Regions from separate parts of the Streptomyces sp. NPDC053048 genome, predicted to be linked through region 3. Evidence: riboswitches for the same ligand, from Rfam matches in the RefSeq annotation. Region 3 holds a riboswitch; each other region holds the start of a gene.

Region 1 (7,266 bases), on a different contig from region 3:
TCTTCGTGCTGCGGCGGGCCATCGCGGCTGCTGCTCCTTCGATCGATTGCCGAGGCGGGACTGACGCCGACCATTGTGGACCGCTCCACTGACAACCCCGACCGCGACCCGTCCGGGAAGGGTGCGCGGGCCGGGGAACTTCTCCGGATGTCAGCGCGCTTGCATACAGTGACAGCACTGTTCATCACGCGAGTCGTCGCGAGGCACCGCGGGATCTTAAAGAGATCGAAGGGACGTACATGCCCATGGGTCACACGGCCACGCAACAGGCCGCCTCCGGCGGTCTGACAGCGACCGAGCACCGCCTGGCCAACGGCCTGCGGGTGGTCCTCTCCGAGGACCACCTCACGCCGGTGGCCGCGGTCTGCCTCTGGTACGACGTCGGCTCGCGCCACGAGGTCAAGGGCCGCACCGGCCTCGCCCACCTCTTCGAGCACCTGATGTTCCAGGGCTCGGCCCAGGTCAAGGGCAACGGCCACTTCGAGCTGGTGCAGGGCGCCGGCGGTTCGCTCAACGGCACCACCAGCTTCGAGCGCACCAACTACTTCGAGACCATGCCCGCCCACCAGGTCGAGCTGGCCCTGTGGCTCGAGGCCGACCGGATGGGCTCGCTGCTGACCGCCCTCGACGACGAGTCGATGGAGAACCAGCGCGACGTCGTCAAGAACGAGCGCCGCCAGCGCTACGACAACGTGCCCTACGGCACCGCCTTCGAGAAGCTGACGGCGATGGCCTACCCCGACGGCCACCCCTACCACCACACCCCGATCGGCTCGATGGCCGACCTGGACGCCGCCTCCCTGGAGGACGCGCGCGCCTTCTTCCGCACGTACTACGCGCCCGGCAACGCCGTCCTCGCGGTCGTCGGCGACATCGACCCCGAGCAGACGCTCGCCTGGATCGAGAAGTACTTCGGCTCCATCCCCGCCCACGACGGCAAGCAGCCCCCGCGCGACGGCTCCCTGCCCGACACCATCGGCGGGGAGCTGCGCGAGGTCGTCCGCGAGGAGGTGCCCTCCCGCGCCCTGATGGCCGCCTACCGCCTGCCGAACGACGGCACCCGCGAGGCCGACGCCGCCGACCTGGCCCTGACCGTCCTCGGCGGCGGCGAGTCCTCCCGCCTGCACAACCGCCTGGTGCGCCACGACCGCTCCGCCGTCGCCGCCGGCTTCGGCCTGCTGCGCCTGGCCGGCGCGCCCTCCCTCGGCTGGCTGGACGTCAAGGCGTCCGGCGGCTTCGAGGTGGAGGCGATCGAGGCCGCCGTCGACGAGGAGCTCGCCCGCTTCGCCGTCGAGGGCCCCACCCCGCAGGAGATGGAGCGCGCCCAGGCCCAGCTCGAGCGCGAGTGGCTGGACCGGCTCGCCACCGTCAGCGGCCGGGCCGACGAGCTGTGCCGCTTCGCGGTGCTCTTCGGCGACCCGCAGCTGGCGCTGACCGCCGTGCAGCGGGTGCTGGACATCACCCCCGAGGAGGTGCAGGAGGTCGCCAAGGCCCGGCTGCACCCCGACAACCGCGCGGTGCTGGTGTACGAGCCGACCGCCCCGCAGACCGACGCTGACGCCGAAGCCGGCGAGAACCAGGAAGAGGAGACGGCTCAGTGAGCGACGCCGCTGCCGCGAGCACCACGCAGACCGCCGGCCCGTCGATGGTGTTCCACCCCCAGCCCAAGGCGGGACAGGCCACCCCCTGGGCCTTCCCGGCCCCCCTGCGCGACCGGCTGCCCAACGGGCTGACCGTGCTGCGCTGCCACCGCCCCGGCCAGCAGGTCGTCGCCGTCGAGATCTGCCTCGACGCGCCCCTGGACGCCGAGCCCGAGGGCCTCGACGGCGTGTCCACGATCATGGCCCGCGCCTTCTCCGAGGGCACCGACAAGCTCAGCGCCGAGGACTTCACCGCGGAGCTCGAGCGCTGCGGGGCCACCCTCGACGCCCACGCCGACCACCCGGGCGTGCGCCTCTCCCTGGAGGTCCCCGCCTCCCGGCTGGCCAAGGCCCTCGGCCTGCTGGCCGACGCCCTGCGCGCCCCGGCCTTCCCCGACAACGAGGTCGAGCGCCTGGTGGGCAACCGCCTGGACGAGATCCCGCACGAGCTCGCCAACCCCGCCCGCCGGGCGGCCATGGCGCTGTCCGCCGAGCTCTTCCCCGCCGGATCCCGGATGTCGCGGCCCCGCCAGGGCAGCCAGGAGACCGTCGAGCGCATCGACGCCGCCTCCGTGCGCGCCTTCTACGAGGCCCACGTCCGCCCGGCCACCGCCACGGCCGTGGTCGTCGGCGACTTCACCGGCATCGACCTCGACCAGGCCCTCGCCGAGTCCCTGGGCGCCTGGACCGGCGCTCCCGCCGAGCCCCGGCCCGTGCCGCCGGTCACCGCCGACGACGCCGGCCGCGTGGTGATCGTGGACCGCCCCGGCGCGGTCCAGACCCAGCTTCTGCTGGGCCGGGTGGGCCCCGACCGGCACGACAGCGTCTGGCCCGCCCAGGTGCTCGGCACCTACTGCCTCGGCGGCACCCTCACCTCCCGCCTGGACCGCGTCCTGCGCGAGGAGAAGGGCTACACCTACGGCGTCCGCTCCTTCGGCCAGGTGCTGCGCTCGGCCCCCGACGGCACCGGCACCGCCCTGCTGGCCATCAGCGGTTCCGTGGACACCGCCAACACCGGCCCGGCCCTCGAGGACCTGTGGGCGGTGCTGCGCACCCTCGCGGCCGAGGGGCTGACCGAGGCCGAGCGCGACGTCGCCGTGCAGAACCTGGTCGGCGTCGCGCCGCTGAAGTACGAGACGGCGGCCGCCGTCGCCGGCACGCTCGCCGACCAGGTCGAGCAGCACCTGCCGGACGACTTCCAGGCGCGGCTGTACGAACGCCTCGCGGAGACGGGCACCGTGGAGGCCACCGCGGCGGTCGTGAGCGCCTTCCCGGCCGACCGTCTGGTCGCCGTGCTCGTCGGCGACGCGTCCGAGATCACCGAGCCCGTCAAGGCGCTGGGCATCGGCGAGGTGACGGTCGTCCCGGCCTGACAGGGGCTCAATCCCCCTGGTCCGCCGCCGACCTGCGGCGGACATTGCGGGACAAGCGTGGCGCGTGGGCCCGGCGAGGCCCACGCGCCGCCTTTATGCCCGATTTCGCGCAGTGGTTGCATGTTGGTCGTGTGGCGTACGTCATAAAAGCCCGGTTCTGTTTGCCGTTCGAATCTGACGCCGATTAGCGTCAGGGCGGCAGTCCGTCAGATCGGAGCCGCAACCGCGGTCCCGGGCAGCCATCGCCGAGTTCCCGAGGCGCGAGCCGAGGGGAGCCGGGGACCCAAACGTCCCTGGGGTGAATCGGTTCCCTTTCACGAGGGAGCCGTAGGAGACCTTCCTGCTCCGAACCCGTCAGCTAACCCGGTAGGCGAGAAGGAAGGAAAGGATCGCCCAGCCATGGGTAAGCACCGTCGTCCGAGCCGAGCCGCACGCGTCAGCGCCAATGTGGCGGGCATAGCCACCCTGACCGCCGCCGGCGTGGTCGCCGGCGTCGCCGCTCCGGCCTTCGCCGCCGGGGACGACTCCCGCGGTCCCGAGGACACCGGACTGACCCAGGCCGTCGTCATCGGCGACGTCATGGCCGAGAACGTCGACGCCCAGGCCGAGACCCAGCGCAGCGCCGCCGACGAGGCCTCGGCCCGTCTGCAGGCCGAGGAGACCGCCAAGCAGAAGGCGGCCGAGGCCAAGGAGCGCCACGCGGAGGCCGAGCGCAAGCTCAAGGAGGAGCGCGAGGCCAAGGAGCGCGCGGCCCGCGACGAGGAGCGCAAGCGCCTCAACACCTTCGTGAGCCCCATCGACGGCTCCTACGTCTCCACCTCCTACAAGGCCTCCAGCGGCCTGTGGTCCTCCGGCAGCCACACCGGCATCGACATCCACGCCGCGACGGGCACCTCCGTCCAGGCCGTGGGCGCCGGCACCATCGTCGAGGCCGGCTGGGGCGGCGCGTACGGCAACAACGTCGTCATCAAGCACAACGACGGCACCTACACCCAGTACGCCCACCTGTCCTCGCTGGACGTCTCCGTCGGCCAGACGGTCGCCCCGGGCCAGCAGATCGGCCTGTCCGGCGCCACGGGCAACGTCACCGGCCCGCACCTGCACTTCGAGGCCCGCACGGGTGCCACCTACGGCTCCGACATCGACCCCGTCGCCTACCTGAGCGCGCACGGCGTCAACATGTGACACCCGCCGAGCGATCGGCGCGGCTTCCGTCAAGGCCCCGGCCCCCGGCCGGGGCCTTCGCGTTGGCCAAAAAATATCCATGATTCCCCGGCACCATCGGAAATCGCGGGGGATTGCAATAGAGTCGCTGAACGGATGTCAATCGACCGCGAATCGCGGAGGATTAAGCCTTAGGCGGAGGTACAGCCATGCGGGGCCGTACGTGAACGGCGGTGGTGAAGCGGCGCACGAGGGCCGCCGCATTTCCGCGCACGCCGTGTGCACGGCGATCCGCGACGACATCGTCTCGGGCGCTTTCCCGCCCGGCAGCCGGCTCATCGAAGAACTCCTCGCCCGCCGCTACGGGGTCTCCCGGGTGCCGGTGCGCGAGGCGCTGCGCACCCTCGCCTCCGAGGGGTTCGTCACCACCCGCCGGCACGCCGGGGCCTGTGTCGCCGAGCCCACCGAGCAGGAGGCGGCGGATCTCCTGGACGTCCGCGCCCTGCTCGAGCCGCTGGGCGCCGCCCGCGCCGCGCAACGGCGCGGCGAGGCGCATCTGAAGGTCCTGCGCGGCCTGGTCCGCCTCGGCCAGGAGCGGGCCCGTGCGGGCCGCACGGCCGAGCTGCGGCCGCTGGGCGAGTGGTTCGACGAGACCCTGGCCCAGGCCTCCGGCAGCCCCAGCCTGGCCGCCCTGCTCACCCAGCTGCGCCGCAAGATCGCCTGGGTCTACCTGGCCGAGCCGCCCGCCCGGCCGCTGGAGGCCTGGGAGGCCTGCGGGGCGCTCGTGGACGCGGTGGCCCGCGGTGACGCCGAGCGGGCCCGCGCGCTCGCCGCCGCGCGCGCCGAGCGGTGGCCCGGCGAATTCCGGCTGCGCCGCCCGCCCGCGCCCCAGCGGGTGCGCCCGCCGAAACAATCCGTAAACACGGCGGGCGCGCGTTCTTAACAACCCGCCGCTATTCATGGAGGAATAGCGGCCGGGAATTGGTGGCGGTCCCCGGCCCCGGCGCCGTACGCGGTGCGGCAGGCACGCGCCGCGTACGGCGTGCAAATAACGGACGTCGGCCCCGGGCATTGACGGCCGCCGGGTACGACAACGGGGCCGCGGTTGCGCCCGGTCGGCGCCGCGGCCCCGTCGCATGTCCGCCGCGCGGCGGCGGACCGGAGGGCTCCGGTGGATCAGACGGTCTCCGGGAGCTCCTCGAGCCCCTCGGCGACCAGCTTGGCCAGACGGTCGAGCGCGGCCTCGGCGCCCTCGGCCTCCGTGGCGAGCACGATCTCCTCGCCGCCCTGGGCGCCCAGGCCCAGCACGGCCAGCATGGAGGCGGCGTTGACGGGGTTGCCGTCCGCCTTCGCGATCGTCACGGGGACGCCGGCGGCGGTCGCCGCACGGACGAAGATCGACGCGGGCCGGGCGTGCAGGCCCTCGGCCCAGCCGACGTTTACGCGGCGCTCAACCATGGTGTTGCCCTTCAAGTCGATATTGGTTGTCTAGACCATTGTCGCACGGGGTGCGCGGTGCCCCGTGCGCCCGCCCGCGTCAGGGCCGTCCGGCCCTGCCCCCGGGGCCACTCGCCGCCTCCGGCTGTCGGTGCCCGGCCTTACGCTGGCCCCATGCACACGCCGCCACCGCACGCGTACCCGGCCCACTGGGAAGCCGATGTCGTACTGCGCGACGGCGGCACCGCGCGGATCCGCCCCATCACCCCCGACGACGCCCAGCGGCTGGTCAGCTTCTACGAGCAGGTCTCGGACGAGTCCAAGTACTACCGCTTCTTCGCGCCCTACCCGCGCCTGTCCGACCGGGACGTGCACCGCTTCACCCACCACGACTACGTCGACCGGGTGGGCCTGGCGGCCACCGTCGGCGGCGAGTTCATCGCCACCGTCCGCTACGACCGCATCGACAGCCACGGCATGCCGTCCTCCGCCCCGGCGGACGAGGCCGAGGTCGCCTTCCTGGTCCAGGACGCCCACCAGGGCCGCGGCGTCGCCTCCGCGCTCCTCGAGCACATCGCGGCCGTCGCCCGCGAGCGCTCCATCAGGCGCTTCGCCGCCGAGGTGCTGCCCGCCAACACCAAGATGATCAAGGTCTTCACGGACGCGGGCTACACCCAGAAGCGCAGCTTCGAGGACGGCGTCGTCCGCCTGGAGTTCGACCTCGAGCCCACCGACAGATCCCTGGCCGTCCAGCGCGCCCGCGAGCGGCTCGCCGAGGCCCGCTCCGTCCAGCGCCTGCTCGCCCCCGGCTCCGTCGCCGTCGTCGGCACCGGCCGCGAACCCGGCGGCGTGGGCCGCACCGTCCTGCGCAACCTGCTGGCCGGCGGCTTCACCGGGCGCGTCCACGCCGTCAACAAGGCCTTTCCCGAGGACCTTTCGGTCCTGCGGCCCGAAGGCGTCCCCGCCCACCGGTCCGTCCTCGGCATCGGTGAACCCGTCGACCTCGCCGTCATCGCCGTGCCCGCCGAGCACGTGCCCGCGGTCGTCGCCGACTGCGGCGAGCACGGCGTCCAGGGGCTCGTCGTGCTGTCCGCCGGATACGCCGAGAGCAGCCCCGCCGGCCGCGACCGCCAGCGCGAGCTCGTCCGCCAGGCCCGCTCCCACGGCATGCGCGTCATCGGCCCCAACTCCTTCGGCCTCATCAACACCGCCGACGGCGTTCGGCTCAACGCCTCCCTCGCACCCGAGCTGCCCGCCGCAGGACGCGTCGGGCTGTTCAGCCAGTCCGGCGCCATCGGCATCGCCCTGCTCTCCGGACTCCACCGGCGCGCCGCCGGGCTGGTGGGCATCTCCACCTTCGTCTCCGCCGGCAACCGCGCCGACCTCTCCGGCAACGACTTCCTCCAGTACTGGCACGACGACCCCGACACCGACGTCGCCCTGATGTACCTGGAGTCGATCGGCAACCCGCGCAAGTTCGCCCGCCTGGCCCGGCGCACCTCCGCCCGCAAGCCGCTCGTCGTGGTCAAGGGCGCCCGGCACGGCGCCGCCGCCCCCGCCGGGCACGCCGTGCGCACCACCCGCATCCCCGACGCCACCGTCTCCGACCTGCTGCGGCAGGCCGGCGTCATCCGCGTCGACACGGTCACCGA
Region 2 (7,266 bases), on a different contig from region 3:
CGCAGCAGGTCACCGACTCGCTCAGCCCGTACGCGACCGCCGTCAACCTGCGGATGACCACGGTCGTCGGTGGCATGTCCATCGGCCGCCAGGCCCAGTCCCTCGCGCGCGGCGCGGAGGTGCTGGTCGCGACGCCGGGCCGGCTCGCGGACCTCATCCAGCGCGGCGACTGCAAGCTCGGCGACGTGGCGATCACGGTCCTGGACGAGGCCGACCAGATGGCCGACATGGGCTTCCTGCCGCAGGTCACCCGGCTGCTCGACCAGGTCGACCCGGACGGCCAGCGGATGCTGTTCAGCGCGACGCTGGACCGCAACGTGGACCGCCTCGTCCGCCGCTTCCTCAGCGACCCGGTCACGCACTCCGTCGACCCGTCCGCCGGCGCGGTCGTCACGATGGAGCACCACCTGCTGCACGTCGCGGACGAGACGGTGAAGAAGACCGTCGTCACCCGGATCGCGGCACGCGAGGGCCGCGTGATCATGTTCGTGGACACCAAGCGGGGCGCCGACCGGCTGGTCAAGCGACTGCTGTCCGAGGGCGTACGAGCCGCCGCGCTGCACGGCGGCAAGAGCCAGCCGCAGCGCAACCGCGTGCTGGAGCAGTTCCGCACCGACCAGGTCACCGCGCTCATCGCGACGAACGTCGCGGCGCGCGGCATCCACATCGACGGCCTCGACCTGGTCGTCAACATCGACCCGCCCGTCGACCACAAGGACTACCTGCACCGTGGCGGCCGTACGGCCCGTGCGGGGGAGTCCGGCACCGTCGTCACGCTGGTGCTGCCGGAGCAGCGCCGCGAGATGAGCCGGATGATGGCGACCGCGAAGATCACGCCCCAGACGGCCAGGGTGCAGCCGGAGGACCCGGAGCTCGCCCGCGTCACGGGCGCGCGTCAGCCCAGCGGGGTCCCGGTGGTCATAGCGCCGCCGCAGCAGCCGCAGGCGCAGGCCCCGAAGCGGCAGTCGCAGTCGCAGACGCGGACGCGGGTGCGGCGCCAGCCGCAGGGGCAGCGGTCCGGTGGGCCGGGGCAGGGCCAGAGTCAGCGGTCCGGTGGTCAGGGCTCGGGCCAGGGGCAGCGGTCCGGCGGTCAGGGCTCCGGGCAGGGGCCGTCGCAGGGGCGTCCCGCGCGGGCCGGCGGCTCCGGCCGTCCGCGTCGACGCGGCGGCAACGGCGGCAGCGGCGGCAGCCGCCCGTCGGCGAGCTGACCGCGGGCTGAAGGCAGTACGGGGGCGGGCCGACGGCCCGCCCCCACCCCCCTCGTTCGGCGCAACCCCGTTCGCCCACCTCCGCCACACCCGCAAGGGTGAGACGCAATGCGTAACGGCGTCCGGCGGTCAGGAGAGCACACGGTGGGGAAGCGGCACGACGGGCTCGAGGTCGAACAGCTCAAGCGGCTCAAGCAGCTCAAGCAGGTCGAACAGCTCAAGCAGCTCGGGCAGCGCCCTGTGCGGGGCCGCTCGGTCCGGGCGCGCGGGCTGCCCGTCGCTCTGATCGCCGCCGGCATCCTCTTCGACACGCTCACGCCCCCGAAGTACTCCTCGGCCCCCTTCTTCGCCTCCGCCCCGCTCGTCGCGGCACCACTTCTCTCCCCGCGCGGCACGCTCGTCACCGCGCTCATGGCCCTGGCGGCCATGATCGGGCTCACGGTGGGCCACCAGGCACCCGAGACGGGCGAGTCCGTGACCGAGGTCGTGACCGTCCTGACCGTCGGCGCCCTCGCCCTCGGCATCAACCACGTCGTCCACCGCGGCGACCGCCGGCTGGCGTCCGTGCGCGGCATCGCGGAGGCGGCCCAGCGCGCCGTGCTCCCCGCGCCCCCGTCCCGTATCGCCGGGCTGCGCGTCGCCGCGCGCTACGTGGCGGCGCAGGCCGACGCCCGGATCGGCGGCGACCTGTACGCGGTGCAGGACACCCCGCACGGCGTGCGCGTCATCGTCGGCGACGTCCGCGGCAAGGGACTCGGTGCCGTCGAGGCGGTCGCGGTGGTGGTCGGCGCGTTCCGGGAGGCGGCGGAGCAGGAGCGCACGCTGGAGGGGCTTGCGGCGCGGCTGGAGCGCGCATTGCAGCGCGAGGGCGCACGACGGGCAAACCTCGAGGAGAGCGAGGGCTTCACCACCGCCGTGCTCGCCGAGGTCTCGCCCGGCACCGGCTCGCTGCGCCTGGTCAACCGCGGCCACCCGCCGCCGCTCCTGCTCTACCCGGACGGCGTCGTCGGCGAGGCGCACCCCGCCGTGCCCGCGCTGCCGCTGGGCATGGGGGAGCTGGGCGCGTGGCCGGACCGGGTGGAGGAGTGGGAGTTCCCGGCCGGCGCGACCCTGCTGCTGTTCACCGACGGGGTGACCGAGGCGCGGGACGCGAGCGGCACCTTCTACGACCCCCGGCGGCGCCTGCACGGCAGGCAGTTCAAGAACCCGGAGACGCTGCTGGACGCCCTCACCGCGGACGTCGTCCGCCACGCGGGCGGCCCGTCGGACGACGACATGGCCCTCCTCGCCATCCGGCGCGTCGACGGCCGTCACCGCCCGGCCACCGCCGTCGCCACCGTCACCCAGCCGATCGCGCAGGTGACCGCGCGTACGGTCCGCATTCAGCCGGATAACGACTGACGAACGGTCAAGTCCGATGTAGCGCGAACTCACTCCAAGAGGCGTACGGATTCATGCTTTCGGCTTGGATTCCAGCCGCCATGTCTATTAACGTTCGATAACGCAGCGCGGTCGTTGCAACCGTCGCAAGAGGCGGCACCGCGTGCCTTCGCCGAATCCCGTGGGTGGAACCGGGGAACCATCAACCTTTGGGGTGAATCGGGCCGCACACCGGTCCGTAGGAGACCTTCCTGCTCCGAACCCGTCAGCTAACCCGGTAGGCGAGTCGGAAGGAAAGGAGTGCGCCTCCGTGGCGTCCAACAGGACTGATCTGGACGGCAGTTCGTACGACCCGACGAACGTCCCCCACCGCCCCGCCGGCGACGAGGAGCCGTGGGCCGAGTGGAACCCCTCCGAGGAGTCGGTGGCGCCTCCCGCCCGCGGCAGACACCGCGTCGTCAAGCAGCGCGGCGGCACGATGGCCCGCAGCGGCGCCGTGCTCGGCGTCGGCGTGATCGCGGCGGTCGGCGCGGGCGGCATGGCGAGCGCCCAGGACCGTCCGGCGGCGGCAATCTCCGTGCCGGACCTGGCCCAGAAGATCCCGGGCGTCGGCTCGCTCCTGGCGAGTGAGGCAGAGAAGGACAGTGACGCCACCGGCGCCGGTGGTGTGGATGGCGCTGGTGGTGCGGGCGGGGCCGGTGGCGTACAGACGACCGCGGCCGCCGGCCACAGCACCGCCGACGCGGGCGAGGCGCTGCGCGCCCGCATCCTGCAGCAAGCGGAGCACCAGCAGAGCGCCGCGGACGCCTCGGCGCGCGAGAGCGCGGAGCGCTCGGCCGCGGAGTCGCAGCGCAAGGCGGCTGCGGAGAAGGCCGAGGCGCACGAGGCGGAAGAGACGAAGAAGGCCGAGCAGGCGGAGAAGGGCGACGGTCAGGAGGCCGGGCCCGAGGAGCGGTCGGCGTCCGCCGGGGACAACGCCTCCGGCTCGGACTCCGGCTCCGGCGCCGACTCCGGGGGCGAACGTTCGTCCGACCGCCGCGCGGACCGTTCCACGGGCGGAGGCGCCCGTACCGGTTCGTACACGCTGCCCGTGGGCTCGTACACGCTCACCGCCGGCTTCGGTCAGTCGGGCAACATGTGGTCCGCGAACCACACCGGCGAGGACTTCGCCGCCCCGACCGGCACCCCGGTCAAGGCGGTGGGCGGCGGCACGGTCACCCAGGCGGGGTGGGCGGGCGCGTACGGCTACCGGATCGTGCTGACGCTCAACGACGGCACCGAGATCTGGTACTGCCACCTGTCGTCGATGGTCGTGACGTCGGGGAAGGTGGGCCCCGGCACGGTCATCGGGCGGGTCGGCGCGACGGGCAATGTCACCGGACCTCATCTGCACCTCGAGGTGCGGCCGGGCGGGGGCTCGCCGGTCGATCCGCTGTCATGGCTGAGGGGCAGGGGCCTGCAGCCGTAGCAGCGGGGGACCCCGCCCCCGCATCCAAATGATGTTTTGTCGGGATTGATTGGGAATGTTCTGTCGCCGATCGGGAAATCAGATCGTGTGACGACGACCGCGACCACGATCACCACCTCGGTGCCCGCGCGCCTGGACCGCCTCCCCTGGTCCCGGTGGCACTGGACGGTGGTGATCGGGCTCGGCACGGTGTGGGTGCTGGACGGCCTGGAGGTGACGGTCGTCGGCAATATCGCCGGCCGTCTCTCCGAGCAGGGCAGCGGCCTGTCGATCACCTCGGGCGGGGTGACGGGCCTGGCGGCGGCGCTCTATGTGGCGGGAGCGTGCTCCGGCGCGCTCTTCTTCGGCCGGCTGACCGATCTCTTCGGCCGTAAAAGACTCTTCATGGTCACCCTGGCGGTGTACCTGGGCGCGACCGCGCTGACCGCGGTCTCGTACCACTCCTGGTGGTTCTTCGCCTTCCGTTTCCTGACGGGCTTCGGCATCGGAGGCGAGTACGCGGCCATCAACTCCGCCATCGACGAGCTGATCCCGGCCGTCTACCGGGGCCGGGTCGACCTGATCATCAACGGCAGCTTCTGGCTCGGCGCCATCGCGGGTTCGTTGTTGTCGATCCTGATGCTCGATACGAGCATTTTCGCCAAGGACGTGGGCTGGCGGCTGACCTTCGGCCTGGGCGTGATCCTGGGACTGGTGATCCTGCTGGTGCGGCGGCAGGTGCCGGAAAGTCCACGCTGGCTGTTCATCCACGGCCGGGGCGAGGAAGCCGAAGAGCTGGTGGCCTCGATCGAGAAGCGCGTCATGGCCGAGAAGCGCATCAAGCTGCCGGCCCCCAAGGGCAGGCTCACCATCCGGCAGCGCAAGAGCTTCGGCTTCCGCGACATCGCGCGCACGGTCTTCTCCGACTACCGCCGCCGCGCCGTCCTGGGGCTCGCCCTCTTCGTCGGCCAGGCGTTCCTCTACAACGCGATCACCTTCGGCTTCGGCGCCATCCTCACGCGCTTCTTCGGCGTGTCGACCTCCCACACGGGCTACTTCTTCGCCGTCATAGCGGTGGGCAATTTCCTCGGCCCGCTCCTCCTCGGCAAGCTCTTCGACACCGTCGGCCGGCGCATCATGATCTCCTCGACCTATCTGCTGGCCGGAGTGCTGCTCTTCGGCACGGCCTGGCTCTTCGGCTCGGGCCGGCTGAACGCCGTCACCCTCACCGCCTGCTGGGCCGTCGTGCTCTTCTTCGCCTCGGCGGGCGCGAGCAGTGCCTACCTCACGGTCTCCGAGATCTTCCCGATGGAGACCCGGGCCATGGCCATCGCCTTCTTCTACGCGGTGGGCACGGCGGCGGGCGGCATCAGCGGCCCGCTGCTCTTCGCCGCGCTCACGCAGAGCGGCGTGGTGGGTGACACGGTCCTGGCGTTCAGCATCGGCGCGGCGCTGATGTGCATGGGCGGCGTGGTGGCGGCGTTTCTGGCGGTACGAGCGGAAGGCCGCTCCCTCGAGGACATCGCGACCCCCCTGTCCGTCCACCCTCCGGATCCCCTGCCGGCACCGGCGCCTGCGGAATAACAGATTCGGCAGGGGAGTTGCACCATCGCATGGCTGACATTCACCCGGTTGGAACTCATCGCAAGATCGGCAGTCTCCTGGTCCATCCCCTGGCCCTGGGCGGCAACGTCTTCGGCTGGACGGCGGACGAGAAGCAGTCCTTCGCCGTCCTCGACGCGTACGCGGAGGCGGGCGGCAACTTCATCGACACGGCGGACGTCTACTCGGCCTGGGTGCCGGGCAACGAGGGCGGCGAGTCCGAGACCATCATCGGCAACTGGCTGGCGGCCCGCGGCAACCGCGACGAGATAGTGGTGGCCACGAAGGTCGGCAACGGTGTCCCGACGTACCGCGGCCTGGCCAAAAACGTCATCAGGGCTGATGTGGAGGCCTCGCTCCGCCGCCTGCGCACGGACTGCATCGACCTCTACTACACCCATGTGGACGACGAGTCGGTGCCGGTGGAGGAGATCATCACGACGCTGAACGAGCTGGTGGAGGAGGGCAAGGTCAGGGAGATCGGCGCGTCGAACATCACGGCGGATCGCCTGGACAAGTCCCTGACCTACTCGGATGCCGCCGGCCTGGCGAAGTACGTGGCGATCCAACCCCACTACAGCCTGGTCTCGCGCGACACGTACGAGGGCGAACTGGCGAAGGTGTCGGCGGCGCACGGCCTGGCGGCCATCCCGTACTTCGCCCTGGCGTCGGGCTTCCTGACGGGCAAGTACCGCCCGGGGACGAAGGTGGACAGCGCGCGGGCGGGCAGCGCCGCGGTCCACCTGGAATCGGAGCGAGGCCTGCGAGTCCTCACCGCCCTGGACGAGGTGGCGGCGGCCCACGACGCCGAGCTCGCCACGGTCGCCCTGGCCTGGCTGGCCGCCCAGCCGACCGTGGCCACCCCGCTGGCCAGCGCCCGCACGGTGGACCAGCTTCCGCCGCTGCTGGCGGTGGCGGACCTGAAGCTGACGGAGGCGGAGCTGGCGAGGCTGACGGAGGCGTCGGCGTAGGCCGGACGGTGGAGCGGCGTTGCTAGGGCCTGTCGTCACATTCCCGTCTGCCCCGCGGCGACAGGCCCTAGGAGGCGCGCCGCTCCACAACCCAGGAGGCGAGCGCGACGGCCCCGGCGACACCGAGAACGGACGGCCAGGCGCCCACCTTCTTGGCCAGCGGATGCGACCCGGCGAAGGCGGCGACGTACAGCCCACTGAGCCCGGCGGCCGCGCAGGCCCCGGCACGCTGATTCCACTGCTTGGCGGCCACCCCGCCGGCGACGGCGAGCGCCACCCCACCCAGCGGCCGCTTCTTGGTCCACCGGGCGACGCCGTACCCACCGACGAGCCCGCCGGCGGCGACGAGGGCGGTGGGAATGCGTGCTTCTGCGGCCATTACCGGGACCTCCACATCAAGAGACGATCTGCCTCATGCAGGCTAACTCCGCGTGCTGCGCGGGACGGCGGGGGCCCTCGCGGAGGGCGACACCCAGTAGCCGCCAGTTGCCGATACCGCTGGATGAAGTCCACTACGGGCGCTACGCTGCGAAGGCCATGTCCACCCGACCGGGGCCCCGGCCGGGACGCCGGACGCATCGGCCAGATGCGATCGCGCAGCATGGCGAAGCCCGCCACCAAGGGCGTGGTGACGGGCTCCGTGGAAAGACCACTGCTG
Region 3 (7,266 bases):
GATGGTCTCCGCGCCCGCGAAGCCACCGCCGATGAAGACGAAGGTCAGCGCCTTGCGGCGGATCTCCTCGTCCTTGGTCGAGTCGGCCTTGTCGAGCTGCTCGAGAACGTGGTTGCGCAGGCCGATGGACTCCTCGATGCCCTTCATGCCGATGCCGTTCTCGGCGAGGCCGGGGATCGGGAAGGTGCGCGAGACGGCGCCCATCGCGATGACCAGGTAGTCGAAGGGCAGCTCATAGGCCTCGCCGACGAGCGGCGCGATCGTGGCGACCTTGCGGTCCTGGTCGATGGTGGTGACGCGGCCCGTGAGGACCTCCGCCTTGGGGAGCACACGTCGCAGCGGCACCACGACGTGGCGGGGGGAAATGCTGCCGGCGGCTGCTTCGGGGAGGAAGGGCTGGTACGTCATGTACGAGCGCGGGTCGACGACCGTGACGGTCGCCTCGCCGTAGCGCATCTTCTTGAGGATGCGGCGTGCCGCGTACAGGCCGACGTACCCACCGCCTACTACGAGGATCCGTGGACGCTCCGTGGTGCTCATGATTCGAGTATCCAGCACTCCCCGAGGGGGTGCTCGTGCGCCCCTTCACAAGGCGCCGGGGAGGGTCTGCTACACTCCGCCGCCCCTGTGACCGACGCCATGGCCCCGCAATGGAACCAAGTGGTGCCGCCGGGCGTTGATCACCCCCGCTGAACTGGCCTTGCGGCCCGAGCGGCGACTGGACCACGGTCCGCCGAGGTTCCGCATAAGCGTTTCTTTAACACGACCGAAAGCGGACCGTTCCCGGCCGGCTGGGCCCGATGGGCCCCGGAAGGGGGTCAGAAGGCCCTCTTCCGGGGCTCCGGGACCGCTATTTCATGTGAAGGATTTCACGAACATTTTCCGGAGGACCGCCTTCAGGCGATGCTCCAGCCGATCCCGTCGAGGATGTCGTGCTCGCTCACGACCACTTCCCGGGCCCCCGCGCGCTCCATCACGCACTGCAGGACGAGCGCTCCGGCGGCGATGACGTCGACCCGGCCGGGGTGCATCACCGAGAAGGCGGCGCGCTGATCGTGAGTGGAGGCCAGGAGCATGGCGGTGATCTCGCGGACCCGCTCCAGGGAGATCCGGGAGTGGTGGATGGCCGCGGAGTCGTACTCCTCCAGGCCCAGCGCGATCGCCGCGACCGTGGTCACCGAGCCGGCCAGGCCCACGAGCGTACGGGCCCCGGTGAGCGGGACGGTCTCCTCGGCCAGGTCCAGGGCGGCCTCGACGTCGGCCCGTATCGCGGCGACCTGCGCGGCCGTCGGGGGGTCGGTCACCTCGCCGTCCACGACCAGGTGACGTTCCGTCATCCGGACGCAGCCCACGTCGACGCTGCGCGCGGCGCGCACATGGTCGTCACCGACCACGAACTCCGTCGAGCCGCCGCCGATGTCCACCACCAGGTACGGCCTGTCCAGGTCGTCGCGGCCCGCGAGCTCCCTGGTGGCACCGTCGAAGGAGAACTCCGCCTCCTGGTCACCGGTGATCACCTCGGGCTCGACGCCGAGGATGTCCTTGACGCCCTGGACGAACTCCTCGCGGTTGGAGACGTCACGGGAGGCGGACGTCGCCACGAAGCGCACCCGCTCGGCCTTGAGCTCCTCGATGACCCCGGCGTACTCCCGGCACGCGGCGAACGTCCGCTCCAGCGCCTCCGGAGCGAACCGGCCCGTCCGGTCCACCCCCTGGCCCAGCCGGACGATGGTCATCCGGCGGTCGAGCTCCTCGAGTTCACCGGTGGCCGGGTCGGCGTCGGCGATGAGCAGCCGGATCGAGTTCGTACCGCAGTCGACGGCGGCGACGCGGGTCACGAGCACCCCTCCTCGCCGGCGCACGGGCTCACGCACGGGCCCTTGCTCCACCACTCCGGCAGCAGCGCGATGGCCTCGTCACCGAAGGGGTTGACCCCCGGGCCCGCCGCCAGCGAGTGCCCGACGAGCACGTGCAGGCACTTGACCCGGTCCGGCATGCCGCCGGCGCTCGGGAAGCCCTCGAGGACCTCGATCGCGTCGCGGCGGGCGATGTAGTCCTCGTGCGCGGCCCGGTAGGCGGCCGCCAGCTCCGGGTCGGTCGCCAGCCGGTCCTGCATCTCCTTCATCAGGCCCGAGCCCTCGAGCGTGCCGATCGCGGAGGCGGCGCGCGGGCACGTCAGGTAGTACAGCGTCGGGAACGGCGTGCCGTCCTCCAGCCGCGGCGCGGTCTCGACGACGTCGGGGTTGCCGCAGGGGCAGCGGTGCGCGATGGAGCGCAGGCCGCGCGGCGGGCGTCCGAGCTGCTCCTTGAACGCGGCGATGTCCGCCTCGGTCGGCTCGGTGGGCTCGGTCTTCGGAGGAGGGGTGTCCATGTGCTCGCTCGTGCTCGTTGATGCTCGGTCGGGTTCGAAGTCGGGTTCGAACGGGGCGCGGTCAGCGCTGCCCGTCGGAGGAGTCCACGTCCTCCCAGAGGTTGCTGTACCACGGGCGGTCGGCCGTGCCCCGGTCCCTGGGCGGCTTGGCGGCACCGCCGCCGCCCACCACGTTGTAGCCGGTCTCGCCCGGCCGCAGGTAGTGCAGGTGCTCGCGCGCCTGCTGCTCGACGTACGCGGGGTCCTCCAGCCGGGCCTTCTCCTCGCGCAGCAGCTTCACCTGCTCGCGGGCCTGCTCGGTCTGGCGGCGCTGGTCGGCGATGTCCGAGCGCTGGGTGACCCACTGGCGCATCGGATAGGCGAGGGCGACGACGATGGAGCAGACGACCAGCGCGAGCAGCGCCGCCCGGCCCGTGAGCCGGCTGCGCCGCGGCGGCCGCGCCCGGTAGACCCGCGCCACGGCGGGCCCCTGCACCAGCGCCGTGCCGAGCGCCTTGAGCCTGGTCGCGGTGGAGAACCGGTCCGCGCCCACGTCGCCTCCCCTGGGAAGAGTCCGCCACGAACGTACGTCCCCGGACACGGTACGGGACCGCGGCCGGGGACGTACGGAGACTGGCGAGAAGGTCAGCCCTTGAAGCGCGGGAACGCGCTGCGGCCCGCGTAGACCGCGGCGTCGTCGAGGATCTCCTCGATGCGCAGCAGCTGGTTGTACTTGGCGACGCGCTCGGAGCGGGCCGGGGCGCCGGTCTTGATCTGGCCGCAGTTGGTGGCGACGGCCAGGTCGGCGATGGTGACGTCCTCGGTCTCGCCGGAGCGGTGGGACATCATGCACTTGAAGCCGTTGCGCTGGGCCAGCTCGACGGCGTCCAGGGTCTCGGTCAGCGAACCGATCTGGTTGACCTTGACCAGCAGGGCGTTCGCGGCGCCCTCCTCGATGCCGCGGCCCAGGCGCTCGGGGTTGGTGACGAACAGGTCGTCACCGACGAGCTGGACCTTGGTGCCGAGCTTGTCGGTGATGGTCTTCCAGCCGGCCCAGTCGTCCTCGAACAGCGGGTCCTCGATGGAGACCAGCGGGTAGGCCTCGACGAGCTCGGCGTAGTACTCCGTCATCTCGGCGGCGGAGCGGTCCTTGCCCTCGAACTTGTAGACGCCGTCCTTGTAGAACTCGGAGGCGGCCACGTCCAGGGCGAGGGCGATGTCCTGGCCGGGGGTGTAGCCGGCCTCCTTGATGGCCTCGAGGATGAGGTCGAGGGCCTCGCGGTTGGAGCCCAGGTTCGGGGCGAAGCCGCCCTCGTCGCCGAGGCCGGTGGACAGGCCGCGGCCCTTCAGCACCTTCTTGAGGGTGTGGTAGACCTCGGTGCCCCAGCGCAGGGCCTCGGAGAAGGACTCCGCGCCGATCGGGGCGATCATGAACTCCTGGATGTCCACGTTGGAGTCGGCGTGCGAGCCGCCGTTCAGGATGTTCATCATCGGAACGGGCAGCAGGTGCGCGTTCGGGCCGCCCAGGTAGCGGAAGAGCGGCAGGTCGGACGCCTCGGAGGCGGCGTGCGCGACGGCGAGGGAGACGCCCAGGATGGCGTTGGCGCCGAGCGAGCCCTTGTTGTCGGTGGCGTCCAGGTCGAACATGGCCTGGTCGATCAGGCGCTGCTCGGTGGCGTCGTAGCCGACGAGCTCCGGGCCGATCTGCTCGATGACGGCCAGGACGGCCTTCTCGACACCCTTGCCGAGGTAACGGTCCTGGTCACCGTCACGGAGCTCGATGGCCTCGAAGGCGCCGGTGGAGGCGCCGGACGGCACGGCGGCACGGCCCGTGGAGCCGTCGTCGAGGCCGACCTCGACCTCGACCGTGGGGTTGCCTCGCGAGTCGAGGATCTCGCGAGCTACGACGACGTCGATGGACGGCACGAGGGTCTCCTTCGTGTGTGCTGGAGTTCTGCAGCACGAGCCTAACGGGCGCCGGAGGCTGCGCCCGCCCTTGGATCGTTCCCCGGACCGAAAATTGGCACAAAAGCCGAGATCGCTGGATGAATCGCCGGTGTGTTCGCTCAAGGGGGACACCGCGGGCCGGGCGGCCGGCCGTGCGAACGCCGGAGCCCCGCTCCGGTGCGGCTCGGGGGGAAGCGCATCGGAGCGGGGCGGTCCGTCGGATGAGCGCGCTCGCTCGTCCGACGATCGGACGGGGCCGGCCGTGATCGGATCGGCGGCCGGCCCCGGGGATCGGCTCGGAGACCGGCCGGGGGATCGACTCGGGGACCGGCCCGCGGATCAGCTCAGGTGGAGCATCTGACCCGGGTAGATCACATCGGCGTCGTCGATGATCTTCTTGTTGAGGTCGTAGAGCTTCATCCAGCCGCCCTTGACCTTCTTGGCGGAGGCGATCGAGCCCAGGGTGTCGCCGGCCTTGACCTCGTACTCGCCGTCGCCCTTCTTGAACGGCGGGGTCTTGGCGTGCTTGCCCGGGGTCTGCTTGCCCGCGGCCGGGGTCTCCTTGCCCTGCGACGGCTTGGCGTGCTTGCCGGTCGACGGGCGCTGGCCGCGGTCGGCGTGGCTCTGGGTGGAGGTGCGGTCGCCGGTGGACTTCGAGGAGCCGGCGGAGACGTCGACGTCCGCCTTCGGGCCGCCGCGGCTCAGGCCGCCGCCGCAGTTGGGCCAGGCGCCCGGACCCTGCATGGCGAGCAGCTTCTCGGCCACGGCGATCTGCTGGGCCTTGGTGGCCTGGTGCGGGAGCGCGGCGTACTTGGCGCCACCCGCGGCCCGCCACGAGGATGCGGAGAACTGCAGGCCACCGAAGTAGCCGTTACCGGTGTTGATGGCCCAGTTGCCGCCGGCCTCGCACTGGGCGACCTTGTCCCAGGTCTGGACGGAGGCGGCGTTGGCGGAGGTCGCGACCATCAGAGGGGCTGCGACGGCCGCGCCGGCGACCCCGGCGAGGGTCACGATGCGGACGGCCTTGGACGGACGACGGTGCTTGCCCTTGGACATAAGTCGGTTTCCTCACCGACGCCTACGAGGTGAGCTGTCGGGTTCGGGCTAGTGAGTTCGCCCGGCCCGGTCCGCTCGCGCGCACCGGGCTTCACCCCAAGCCGTCCCGCTCCCACGACCGCTGGCCGTCGGACCGCTCCGGCGCCTTACCTGGTTCCCCCGCTCCTGCCTACGGCGCTTGCGCGACGACTCCCCCGGCCGCCGGCAGGATTCGGCGTGGCGACCGAGGTGCTCGCGGTGGCGAGCGGTGACGACGTTAAACACAGGCGGCCGACAGGTTCAAACCCTACTTTTCAGCCACAGTTGCCTGTTGTTACCTCTTGGCGGCCATCATTTCCGCAGGTGAGAGCGGGTTCGAGGTCAACGGACGGACACATTCCGGGCATTGCTCAACGAGACCCATGTCTCACTTTCGACTGGAACGGACATTCGGCCCGAACTTCCCGGCTACTTCCGGACATCGATGCGCTGACCAGGCTGGATGAGGTCCGGATCGGTTCCGACCGTTTTCTGGTTCTTCTGATAGAGCGTCTGCCAGCCGCCGGAGACGGAGTGCTCCTCCGCGATGGCTGACAGATTGTCACCGGGCCGCACCGTGTAGGCGTCCGCGCCGGGCGCCCCGGTGCGGGCGTCACCACGCGAGGCGCGCTCGGAGTCGTCCCCGGAGCGCGGCGGCTCGGCGCGGTGCCTGCCCGTTCCGGCACCTGCGTCCGCGTCACTTCCCGTGCCCGCGGAGCCCTCGGGCGTGGCCGGCGTCGTGGGCGTGCCGGGCGTCCGGGAGCCCGTGGGCGCCGGGTCGGTGGCGGGAGTGCCCGACGGCGTGCCGGACGGGGTTCCGGAGGGCGTGCCGGACGGGGTCGTCGCGCCGTCGGACGGCTCGGCGGACGGGTCCTTGCGGTGCTTGCCCCCGTCGCCCTTGTCGGGTGTGCCGCTCGCGGGAGCGGACGGGGTGGCGGTGCCCGGGGTCTGCGACGCGCCGGGGGTCGGCTCGGTGGAACCGGAGGCGGGGGCGGAGGGCTCGTCCTTGCCGTGCGCAGGCGTGGACGGCGACGGGCGCTCCTTGACGGGCTTTCCGGTCCCCTCCGGCTCGGGCGCCGGAGTCGTGCCGCCGGGGTTCACCTCGGCCGCCGGCGCGTCCTTCGTCAGGCCGGAGCTCACGGCGCAGCTGGGCCACGCGTCCGGGCCCTTGTCCTTCAGGATCTGCTCGGCGACGGCTATCTGCTGGGAGCGGCTGGCCAGGTCGGGGCGCGGCGCGTAGGTGGTGCCGCCGTTCTGCTCCCACATCTCCTGGGTGAGCTGCAGCCCGCCGGAGTAGCCGTTGCCGGCGTTGGCGCTCCAGGTGCCACCGCTCTCGCACTGGGCGACCTTGTCCCAGGTGTCGGCGTCGGCCGCGGAGGCGCCGGTGGCGGCGAGCAGCGGCATGGCGATGCTCGCTCCCGTCACCCCCGCTGCGACCACGATGGCGGGTACCTGGCGGGGGCGGCGGTGTCTACCGGTCCCTGAGCGCATGTGCTGGCCTCTCGTGTGGCGGCTGATGATGGTCGTCGAACATAGCGACGTGCCCGGAGAGTCACAAGCCGGTGTAGCGCAGGTCACGCCGAGGTCACACGTGTTGATGCCGCGTCACGGGGTAGGGACCCGGGTTTACCCGCTTGCGGTCCGGCCGGGGGTGAACTCGACGGGCAGAGTGCGCAATCCGCGCATGATCAGCCCTCCGCGCCACCGCAGTTCGGCGGGGTCGGCGGCCAGTCGCAGGTCCGGCAGGCGGCGCAGCAGCGTCGCGAGCGCGGTCTGGCCCTCCAGGCGCGCCAGGGGTGCGCCCAGGCAGTAGTGGATGCCGTGCCCGTACCCGAGGTGCTGGTTGTCGCGCCGCGCCAGGTCGAGGGTGTCGGGGTCGGCGAACCGCTCCGGGT
Region 4 (7,266 bases), on a different contig from region 3:
TACGCCGCCTCCAAGGCCGGCGGGGACCGGCTGGCCGACAGCTACCACGCCAGCTTCGGGCTGCCCGTGGTCACCCTGCGCCCCTTCAACACCTTCGGCCCCCGCCAGTCCATGCGGGCGGTGATCCCCACCGTCATCGGGCAGGTCGCCGCCGGGCAGCGCCGCATCGCCCTCGGCGACCTGCGTCCCACCCGGGACTTCAGCTACGTCAAGGACACCGTCGCCGCCTTCCGGGCCGTGGGCACCGCCCCCGCCGACGCCGTCGTCGGCCGCACCTTCAACTCCGGCACCGGGGAGGAGATCTCCGTCGGCGACCTCGTCACCCTCGTCGGCAAGCTCATGGGCACCGACCTGGAGGTGACGGAGGACGCCCAGCGCGTGCGGCCCGCCGACTCCGAGGTGATGCGGCTGGTCGCCGACGCCTCCCGGCTGCGCGCCGCCACCGGCTGGGCGCCCGCCCACACCCTGGAGGACGGCCTCCGCGAGACCATCGCGTTCTTCCGCGACCCTGGCAACCTCGGCCGGTACAAGACCGGCATCTACAACGTCTGACGCTCTGCCACGAGAGAAGCGCACGGAACCGACGCGAGAGATCCCCACGCAGAGAGGAAACGGCACCCATGCACGCAGTCATCCTGGCCGGAGGCAAGGGAGTCCGGCTCCGTCCCTACACCACCGCGCTGCCCAAGCCCCTGGTGCCCATCGGTGACCAGCACGCCATCCTCGAGATCGTCATGCGCCAGCTGGCCGGCGCCGGCTTCACCAGCTGCACCCTGGCCATCGGCCATCTCGGCCACATCATCCGCGCCTACGTCGGCGACGGCTCCCAGTGGGGCATCAGAGTCGACTACACCACCGAGGAGAGCCCCCTGGGCACCATGGGACCGCTGCTGACCATGACCGACCGGCTGCCCGAGCACTTCCTGGTGATGAACGGCGACGTCCTGACCGACCTCGACTTCGGCGACGTGCTCCGCGACCACATCGGCTCCGGCGCCCCGCTGACCATCGCCACCTACGCCCGCAAGGTCAGCATCGACTTCGGGGTGCTGACCACCGACTCCGGCCGTGTCGTGGGCTTCGCGGAGAAGCCCAGCATGGACTACCGCGTCTCCATGGGCGTCTACGGAGTCACCCGCGACGCCCTCGCGCGCTACACCCCCGGCCTGCCCCTCGGCTTCGACGAGCTGGTGCTCGACCTGCTCGAGGCGCGCACCCCGCCCAACGCCTACGAGTTCGAGGGCTACTGGCTCGACATCGGCCGCCCCGACGACTACGACCGGGCCAACGCGGAGTTCTCCGTCCGCCGCGATCTGCTGATCAAGGGAGCGTGACCGGCCCCCATGCGCATTCTCGTCCTGGGCGCCACCGGCTTCCTGGGCCGGCACGCCGCCGACCGCCTGCGCGCCCTGCCGGGCGCCCGGGTGCTCGGCGGCGGCCGCGGCCCCGGTGCCGACGTGCCCGTCGACCTGGCGGCCGGTGACCCGGCCGCCCTGGCCGAGGCGCTGCGCGCCGCGGCCCCCGACACCGTCGTCAACTGCGTGGGCGCGGTCGGCGGCAGCGCCCTGGCGCTGACCTCCCTCAACGCCCACGCCCCGGCCGTGCTGTGCGAGGCGGTGCGCCGGGCGGCGCCCGATGCCCGGCTGGTGCACCTGGGGTCGGCCGGTGAGTACGGTCCCGCCGACGGCCACCGTCCGGTCGGCGAGGGCCATCCCGCGCGCCCGCTCGGCCTCTACGGCGCCACCAAACTGGCCGGCACCCTCGCGGTGACCGGCTCGGGCCTCGACGCCGTCGTCCTGCGGGTGTTCAACCCCGTCGGCCCCGGCGCCCCGGACGCCTCCCTGCCCGGACGGCTCGCCGCCGAGCTGCGCAAGGCCGGACCCGACGGCCGGGTGCGCACCGGCGACCTGTCCGCGTACCGCGACTTCGTCGACGCGCGGGACGTCGCCGAGGCGATCGCCTGCGCGGTGACCGCGCCCCGGCCGCTGCCCGGTGTCCTCAACATCGGCAGCGGGACGGCCCGTCCGGTCCGCGACATCGCCGAGGGGCTGCTGCGGGCCGCCGGTCGGGGCGACCACGTCGGCGACCGCGTCGACGAGGACGGCGACGGCTCACCCCGTTCGGCCGCCGTGCCCTGGATCCAGGCGGACATCACGGCCGCCTGCCGGGCCCTGGACTGGGCGCCGCGTCACTCCCTCGAGGACTCCCTCGCCGACCTGTGGGCCGCCACCGGCGAGCCGGGCGCGGAGGCCCCCGGATGACGGACCACCGCGCCGGACAGGCGCCGCCGGGAGACGGCGAGCGGCTGCTCGTCCCGCTGTACGCCCACCCGGCGACGCACCCGGAGGAATGGGACGCGCTGCTCCGGGCGGCGCCGCGGCTGCACGCCGTGGTGCTCAACGTGGCGGACGGGCCGGGCGGCCGGCCCGACCCGGACTTCCGGGCGGCCGCCGGGCGGCTGCGCGGTGCCGGGGTGCGGCTGCTGGGGTACGTCGACACCGACTACGGCCGCCGCCGGGCCGGCGCGGTGGTGGCCGACGTCCGCCGGCACCGCAGGTGGTACGACGTGGACGGGGTCTTCCTCGACCAGGTCCCGGCGCACGCCGCGCTGCTGCCGCGCTACCGCAGGCTGGTGCTGACCGCCCGGGTGCTGGGCGCGCGGGAGGCCGTGCTCAACCCGGGGACGCACCCCGACCCGGGCTATGCGGCGCTTGCCGATCTGCTGGTGACCTTCGAGGGCACCTGGGAGGACTACCAGCGGGCCCGGGTGCCCGACTGGACCGCCGACCACCCGCCGGGCCGCTTCTGCCACCTGGTCCACGGGGTGCCCGAGGACCGCGCCGCGGTGGTGGCCCGTACCGCCGCCCGGCGGGGGGCGGGGGTGCACTGCGCGGTCCCGGGGACGGGCGCCAATCCCTGGCGGACCGCGCCCCCGGCCGTGGCCGGGGCGGCGGGGGGTGCCCGGTGACCGGGCGGCGGACCGGGGCCGCGCTGTCGGGCCTGCTGCTGCTCGTCCTCGCGGGATGTTCGTCCGCCTCGCCCCCGGACGACGGGCCGGAGCCCACCGCGGACAGCCCCAGGGACCTGCTGACGGCCGCGCCCGACGGCAGCGCGCCGCAGCCGTCCGGGCGCTGGCAGCCGAAGCCGGGCACGCGCTGGCAGTGGCAGCTCGGCGGGCGGGTGGACACCTCCGTGGACGTGCCCGTCTACGACATCGACGGGTTCGAGAACTCGGCCCGTACGGTGGCCGAGTTGCATGCCCGGGGCCGCAAGGTGATCTGCTACATCAACGCCGGGGCGTGGGAGAACTTCCGTCCCGACAAGGAGAAATTCCCCCGGTCGGTGCTCGGGAAGAACAACAAGGGATGGGACGGCGAGAAATGGCTGGACATCCGGCGCCTGGACGTCCTGCGGCCCATCATGGCGGCCCGTATCGACATGTGCCGGCAGAAGGGATTCGACGGGGTCGAACCCGACCTGACGGAGGGATTCCGCAACCGCACCGGCTTTCCGCTGACGGCACGGCACCAGCTGGCGTTCAACCGGATGCTGGCGGAACTCGCCCATGAGCGGGGCCTGGCCATCGGGCTGAAGAACGACCTCGAGCAGATCCCGCAGCTGGTGCGCGACTTCGACTTCGCGGTGAACGAGCAGTGCGCGCAGTACGAGGAGTGCGAGAAGCTGACGCCCTTCGTGAAACGGAACAAAGCGGTCTTCCATGTCGAATACGAACTGCCCCCGGGGGAGTTCTGCGCGACGGCCAAGCGGCTCGGCCTCAGTTCGATGAGGAAGAACCTGGAGCTGGACGCATGGCGGCGCCCCTGTTGAGGAGTGCTGCGGAGGACTTGATTCCATTGCTTCGACTGCCGCCTGCCACAAGGGTTTAGGCCCTGTTCGGCGGGGCCGGCGACGCCTCGGTTCCGGGTTTGCATCCGAAGTGAAGAAGTTCACAGATGACCGTTTGGGCACCGAATTTGAGCGATTGATGGTGCAGGATCTCTCACCGAACACAAGATCCCGTCACCGAGGCGGGCGACCCGGGCGGACGCCGAGTCCTGCCGCCGCACCGGGTGCGGATTCGAATTGATGGATCGGCAGGAGCGGGAGACCCAAGCGGTACGAACCACGAGGTCGGTGGTTCTAGGGGTGAAGCCACGCGAGTGGCCGGGCAACTTCGCAGTCCGAACCCGACAGGTCATCTTTCGCAGGCGGATGTCGAAGGGCTTAGGCATGTCTGCGTTGCCTCGAATACCCGCGCTCGCCAAGCGGGCCGGTACCGCGTCCGCCCTCACCGTCGCCACCCTGGCGGCGTCGGTGCTCGTTCCGGGCATGGCGGCCGACGCGTCGGCGGCCACCGTCGGCGAGAAGGCGATGAAGGTCGCGGCCTCCAAGAAGGGCTCCCCCTACCAGTACGGCGCCGCCGGCCCGAACCGGTTCGACTGCTCCGGCCTGACGCTCTACTCGTTCAAGAAGGTCGGCAAGACGCTCCCGCGCACCGCGCAGAGCCAGTACAACTCGACCCGGCACCTGTCGAGCGGTTCCCGCCAGGTCGGCGACCTGGTCTTCTTCCACTCGGGCAGCAACGTCTACCACGTGGGGATCTACGCGGGTAGCAACAAGATCTGGCACTCCCCCAAGCCGGGCGCCTCGGTCCGGCTGGAGAAGATCTGGACCAACAGCGTCTGGTACGGCCGCGTCAAGTAGGACGTGACACCGGTACCCCCGCTCCGCCCTGTGCCCGGCCACGCGACCGCGTGGCCGGGCACAGCCGGTTTCCGGCCCGGTCGTTCCTAGGCCACCGCGATGACGATCTTCCCCGTGAGGTGGCCGTGCTCGCTGGCGCGATGGGCCTCGGCGGCCTCGTCGAGCGGGTAGATCCGGTGGATGGGCAACTGGAGGATGCCGGCCTCGTGCAGGGCGAGGGCGGCGGTGAGGGCGGGAACGGTCTGTGACGTGGGGCCGCCGACGCTGAAGCGGGCCCCGTGCCGCCGGGCCCCCTCGGGGTCGGCGATGCTCACGACGCGCTCGGGGCCGCCGGTGAGTTCGACCGAGACCCCGACGGCGTCGCCCTTGCCGACGGCGTCCAGGGCGGCGTCCACCCCGCCGGGCGCCGCCTCGCGCACCCGGTCGGCCAGCCCCTCCCCGTAGGCCACCGGGATCGCGCCGAGCCCGCGCAGGTACTCGTGGTTGAACTCGCTGGCCGTCCCCACGACGCGGACGTCCCGGGCGCGGGCGAACTGCACGGCCAGGGTGCCCACTCCCCCGGCCGCGCCGTGGATCAGCAGGGTCTCGCCCTCGTTCAGGCTCAGCAGGTTCAGCGCGCGCCAGGCCGTCTCGGCGGCCACGGGCAGCGCGGCAGCCTCCTCCCACGGCAGGGACAGCGGCTTGACCATCAGCTCCTCGGCCTCGGCCAAGGCCTGCTCCGCATAGGCCCCGGTGGCCGTGCGGCCGAGGACCGCGTCGCCCGCCTGCACCCCCATCACCCCTTCGCCGACCGCCTCGACCAGGCCCGACGCCTCCACGCCGGGCACGTGCGGCAGGTCGACGGGGGCGGCAGCACCCATGGCACCACTGCGGATCCTGTGGTCGATCGGGTTGACGCCGGCGCAGCGCACGGCGAGCCGGACCTGTCCGGGCCCGGGGACCGGCAGGTCGATGTCGGCGAGGCGGAGCACATCGGCGGGGCCGTACGAGGTGAAGACGATGGCCTTGGTCTTGGTCATGGAATCACCTTCTCCGAAAATCAGGCTTTTCCATGTCAGATCCGTATCACCCCGCCCGTTTCCACTCGGATACCCTGCCGGCTCCCTGTCCGCCCGTGCCCGCCCTCCGTGCCCGCCGCACCGTGCGGCTCCTCAGGCGCGGCCTTCGGCGAGCTCCTTCACGCCCTGGAGATTGGCCCGGATCCCGGCGAGGAAGGCACCGAGCCGACGCTCCACTATCTGCTCCTCCTTCTCCGGCGCGCGCTCGATCGCGACGCTGACCCCGGACCGGCCAGGGCCCAGCCGCACGGACTGCCGCAGCAGGGTGCCGTCCCCCTCGGGCTGGAGTTCGAAGCGCCAGGTGGCCATCGGATGCGCCGGGTCGGCGGGGCCGCCGCCGAAGAGCCCTTCGGAGTCGGTGACGGCCCAGCCGAACACCCGCTCGGGCTCCAGGTCGACCACATAGGAGACGGTCCGCCAGTCGCCCATGAACTGACTGTGGTTGTGCCCGGCGAAGGCCGCCCCGAGTGCCGGGCCGGTGGCCCCGTCCAGCCATTCGACGCGCTGGAGCTCGGGGCTGAACCGGGTGGGCAACGCGATGTCCGCCACCAGTCTCCAGACCTCGGCCGGCGCCGCGCCGATGTGGATCTCGTCCTGCGTGCCGGGCCCGTCCGCGTACCGCATGCGCTTCTCCTTGGCTCTGTCGTCTTGGCTCTGTCGTCGACGCTCTCTGTTTCTTCCCTCAGTTCTCAAACACCGGAAGCACCCGATTCGTTGCCCGGGTCGAACGGGAAGAAGTCGACGAGCAGCATGTCCCGCAGGCCCGTCCGGGCGCCGGGCTCGGGCCGGATCGGCGAGACCCCGTGCAGCACGCGCCGGTCGTCGAGGACGATGGTCTCCAGGGGCGCCGTCAGCGAGGCGCGGTGGAGCGGTCGCATCCGGTCGTCGTACAGGCAGGACTCGGCGCCGCGCACCCGTTCGCGCCTGATCAGCACCTGCGCGACATAGCTGTGCCCGTCCCGGTGCACGCCCTCCGGGGCCGGATGCCCGTCGGTGTCCGTGGTGGCGGTGACCCTGATCTGGTGGACGCCACAGGCGTCGATGCCGGCGCGCGGGCCGGGCAGGCGCTCCCGGAGCGTGCGGACGACCGCGCGCAGCGCGGGCCCGTGGGCCACGGCGTCGTCCAGCGGAGCGAACATCCGCTCGACGCCGCCATTGACCTTGTTGACGGCCCGGTCCTGGAAGAACGGGACGTGCGGCAGCCGTTCGAGGCGGTCGCCGAGGATGCGGAACCTGCCGTAGCGGCGGAAGCGGTAGGGCCTGGCGGTGCCCAGGTGCGCGTCGGCGGGCAGGTCGTTCCAGGACTCGGTGAACCGTGTCACCAAGTCCTGGGGTATGCGTTCCAGCGCCGTGGCGAGCAGGGCCGGGCCGTAGTGCGCGTAGGGAGGTGGTACGCGCGAGGAGGTGTCGGACGTGTCGGCGGCAGCGCTCAGCGGCATCGCGGTCATGGAAGTTCCCCCGTATCACCCGTTCTTGGTGCCACCACGGTACCCGGCGCTCCTTC

What was found. A riboswitch is a leader RNA that binds a small molecule or an ion and turns the genes downstream of it on or off. The one in region 3 is predicted to bind cyclic di-AMP.
Region 1: linked by a shared signal. The riboswitch ahead of ACIG36_RS08770 (M23 family metallopeptidase) and the one ahead of ACIG36_RS17245 (transglycosylase family protein) in region 3 are both predicted to bind cyclic di-AMP.
Region 2: linked by a shared signal. The riboswitch ahead of ACIG36_RS29785 (peptidoglycan DD-metalloendopeptidase family protein) and the one ahead of ACIG36_RS17245 (transglycosylase family protein) in region 3 are both predicted to bind cyclic di-AMP.
Region 4: linked by a shared signal. The riboswitch ahead of ACIG36_RS12365 (C40 family peptidase) and the one ahead of ACIG36_RS17245 (transglycosylase family protein) in region 3 are both predicted to bind cyclic di-AMP.

Annotation. Positions count from the first base shown of each region.
Region 1 is NZ_JBITZS010000003.1:100,017-107,282, forward strand. It holds gene ACIG36_RS08755 (DNA topoisomerase (ATP-hydrolyzing) subunit A) at 1-22, opposite strand, end outside; gene ACIG36_RS08760 (M16 family metallopeptidase) at 246-1,601, shown strand; gene ACIG36_RS08765 (M16 family metallopeptidase) at 1,646-3,013, shown strand; cyclic di-AMP (ydaO/yuaA leader) riboswitch at 3,247-3,401, shown strand; gene ACIG36_RS08770 (M23 family metallopeptidase) at 3,413-4,198, shown strand; gene ACIG36_RS08775 (GntR family transcriptional regulator) at 4,401-5,120, shown strand; gene ACIG36_RS08780 (HPr family phosphocarrier protein) at 5,354-5,635, opposite strand; gene ACIG36_RS08785 (GNAT family N-acetyltransferase) at 5,789-7,266, shown strand, end outside.
Region 2 is NZ_JBITZS010000012.1:202,002-209,267, forward strand. It holds gene ACIG36_RS29775 (DEAD/DEAH box helicase) at 1-1,208, shown strand, start outside; gene ACIG36_RS29780 (PP2C family protein-serine/threonine phosphatase) at 1,449-2,609, shown strand; cyclic di-AMP (ydaO/yuaA leader) riboswitch at 2,749-2,887, shown strand; gene ACIG36_RS29785 (peptidoglycan DD-metalloendopeptidase family protein) at 2,899-4,056, shown strand; gene ACIG36_RS29790 (MFS transporter) at 4,144-5,619, shown strand; gene ACIG36_RS29795 (aldo/keto reductase) at 5,649-6,608, shown strand; gene ACIG36_RS29800 (hypothetical protein) at 6,676-6,987, opposite strand.
Region 3 is NZ_JBITZS010000006.1:116,620-123,885, forward strand. It holds gene ACIG36_RS17220 (NAD(P)/FAD-dependent oxidoreductase) at 1-540, opposite strand, end outside; gene ACIG36_RS17225 (exopolyphosphatase) at 897-1,838, opposite strand; gene ACIG36_RS17230 (DUF501 domain-containing protein) at 1,835-2,371, opposite strand; gene ACIG36_RS17235 (septum formation initiator family protein) at 2,433-2,903, opposite strand; gene eno (phosphopyruvate hydratase) at 2,996-4,276, opposite strand; gene ACIG36_RS17245 (transglycosylase family protein) at 4,637-5,353, opposite strand; cyclic di-AMP (ydaO/yuaA leader) riboswitch at 5,358-5,540, opposite strand; gene ACIG36_RS17250 (transglycosylase family protein) at 5,801-6,796, opposite strand; gene ACIG36_RS17255 (cytochrome P450) at 6,998-7,266, opposite strand, start outside.
Region 4 is NZ_JBITZS010000004.1:313,942-321,207, forward strand. It holds gene ACIG36_RS12340 (SDR family NAD(P)-dependent oxidoreductase) at 1-552, shown strand, start outside; gene ACIG36_RS12345 (sugar phosphate nucleotidyltransferase) at 621-1,334, shown strand; gene ACIG36_RS12350 (NAD-dependent epimerase/dehydratase family protein) at 1,344-2,261, shown strand; gene ACIG36_RS12355 (spherulation-specific family 4 protein) at 2,258-2,968, shown strand; gene ACIG36_RS12360 (endo alpha-1,4 polygalactosaminidase) at 2,965-3,828, shown strand; cyclic di-AMP (ydaO/yuaA leader) riboswitch at 4,050-4,227, shown strand; gene ACIG36_RS12365 (C40 family peptidase) at 4,231-4,704, shown strand; gene ACIG36_RS12370 (NADP-dependent oxidoreductase) at 4,791-5,723, opposite strand; gene ACIG36_RS12375 (SRPBCC family protein) at 5,856-6,386, opposite strand; gene ACIG36_RS12380 (2OG-Fe dioxygenase family protein) at 6,452-7,210, opposite strand.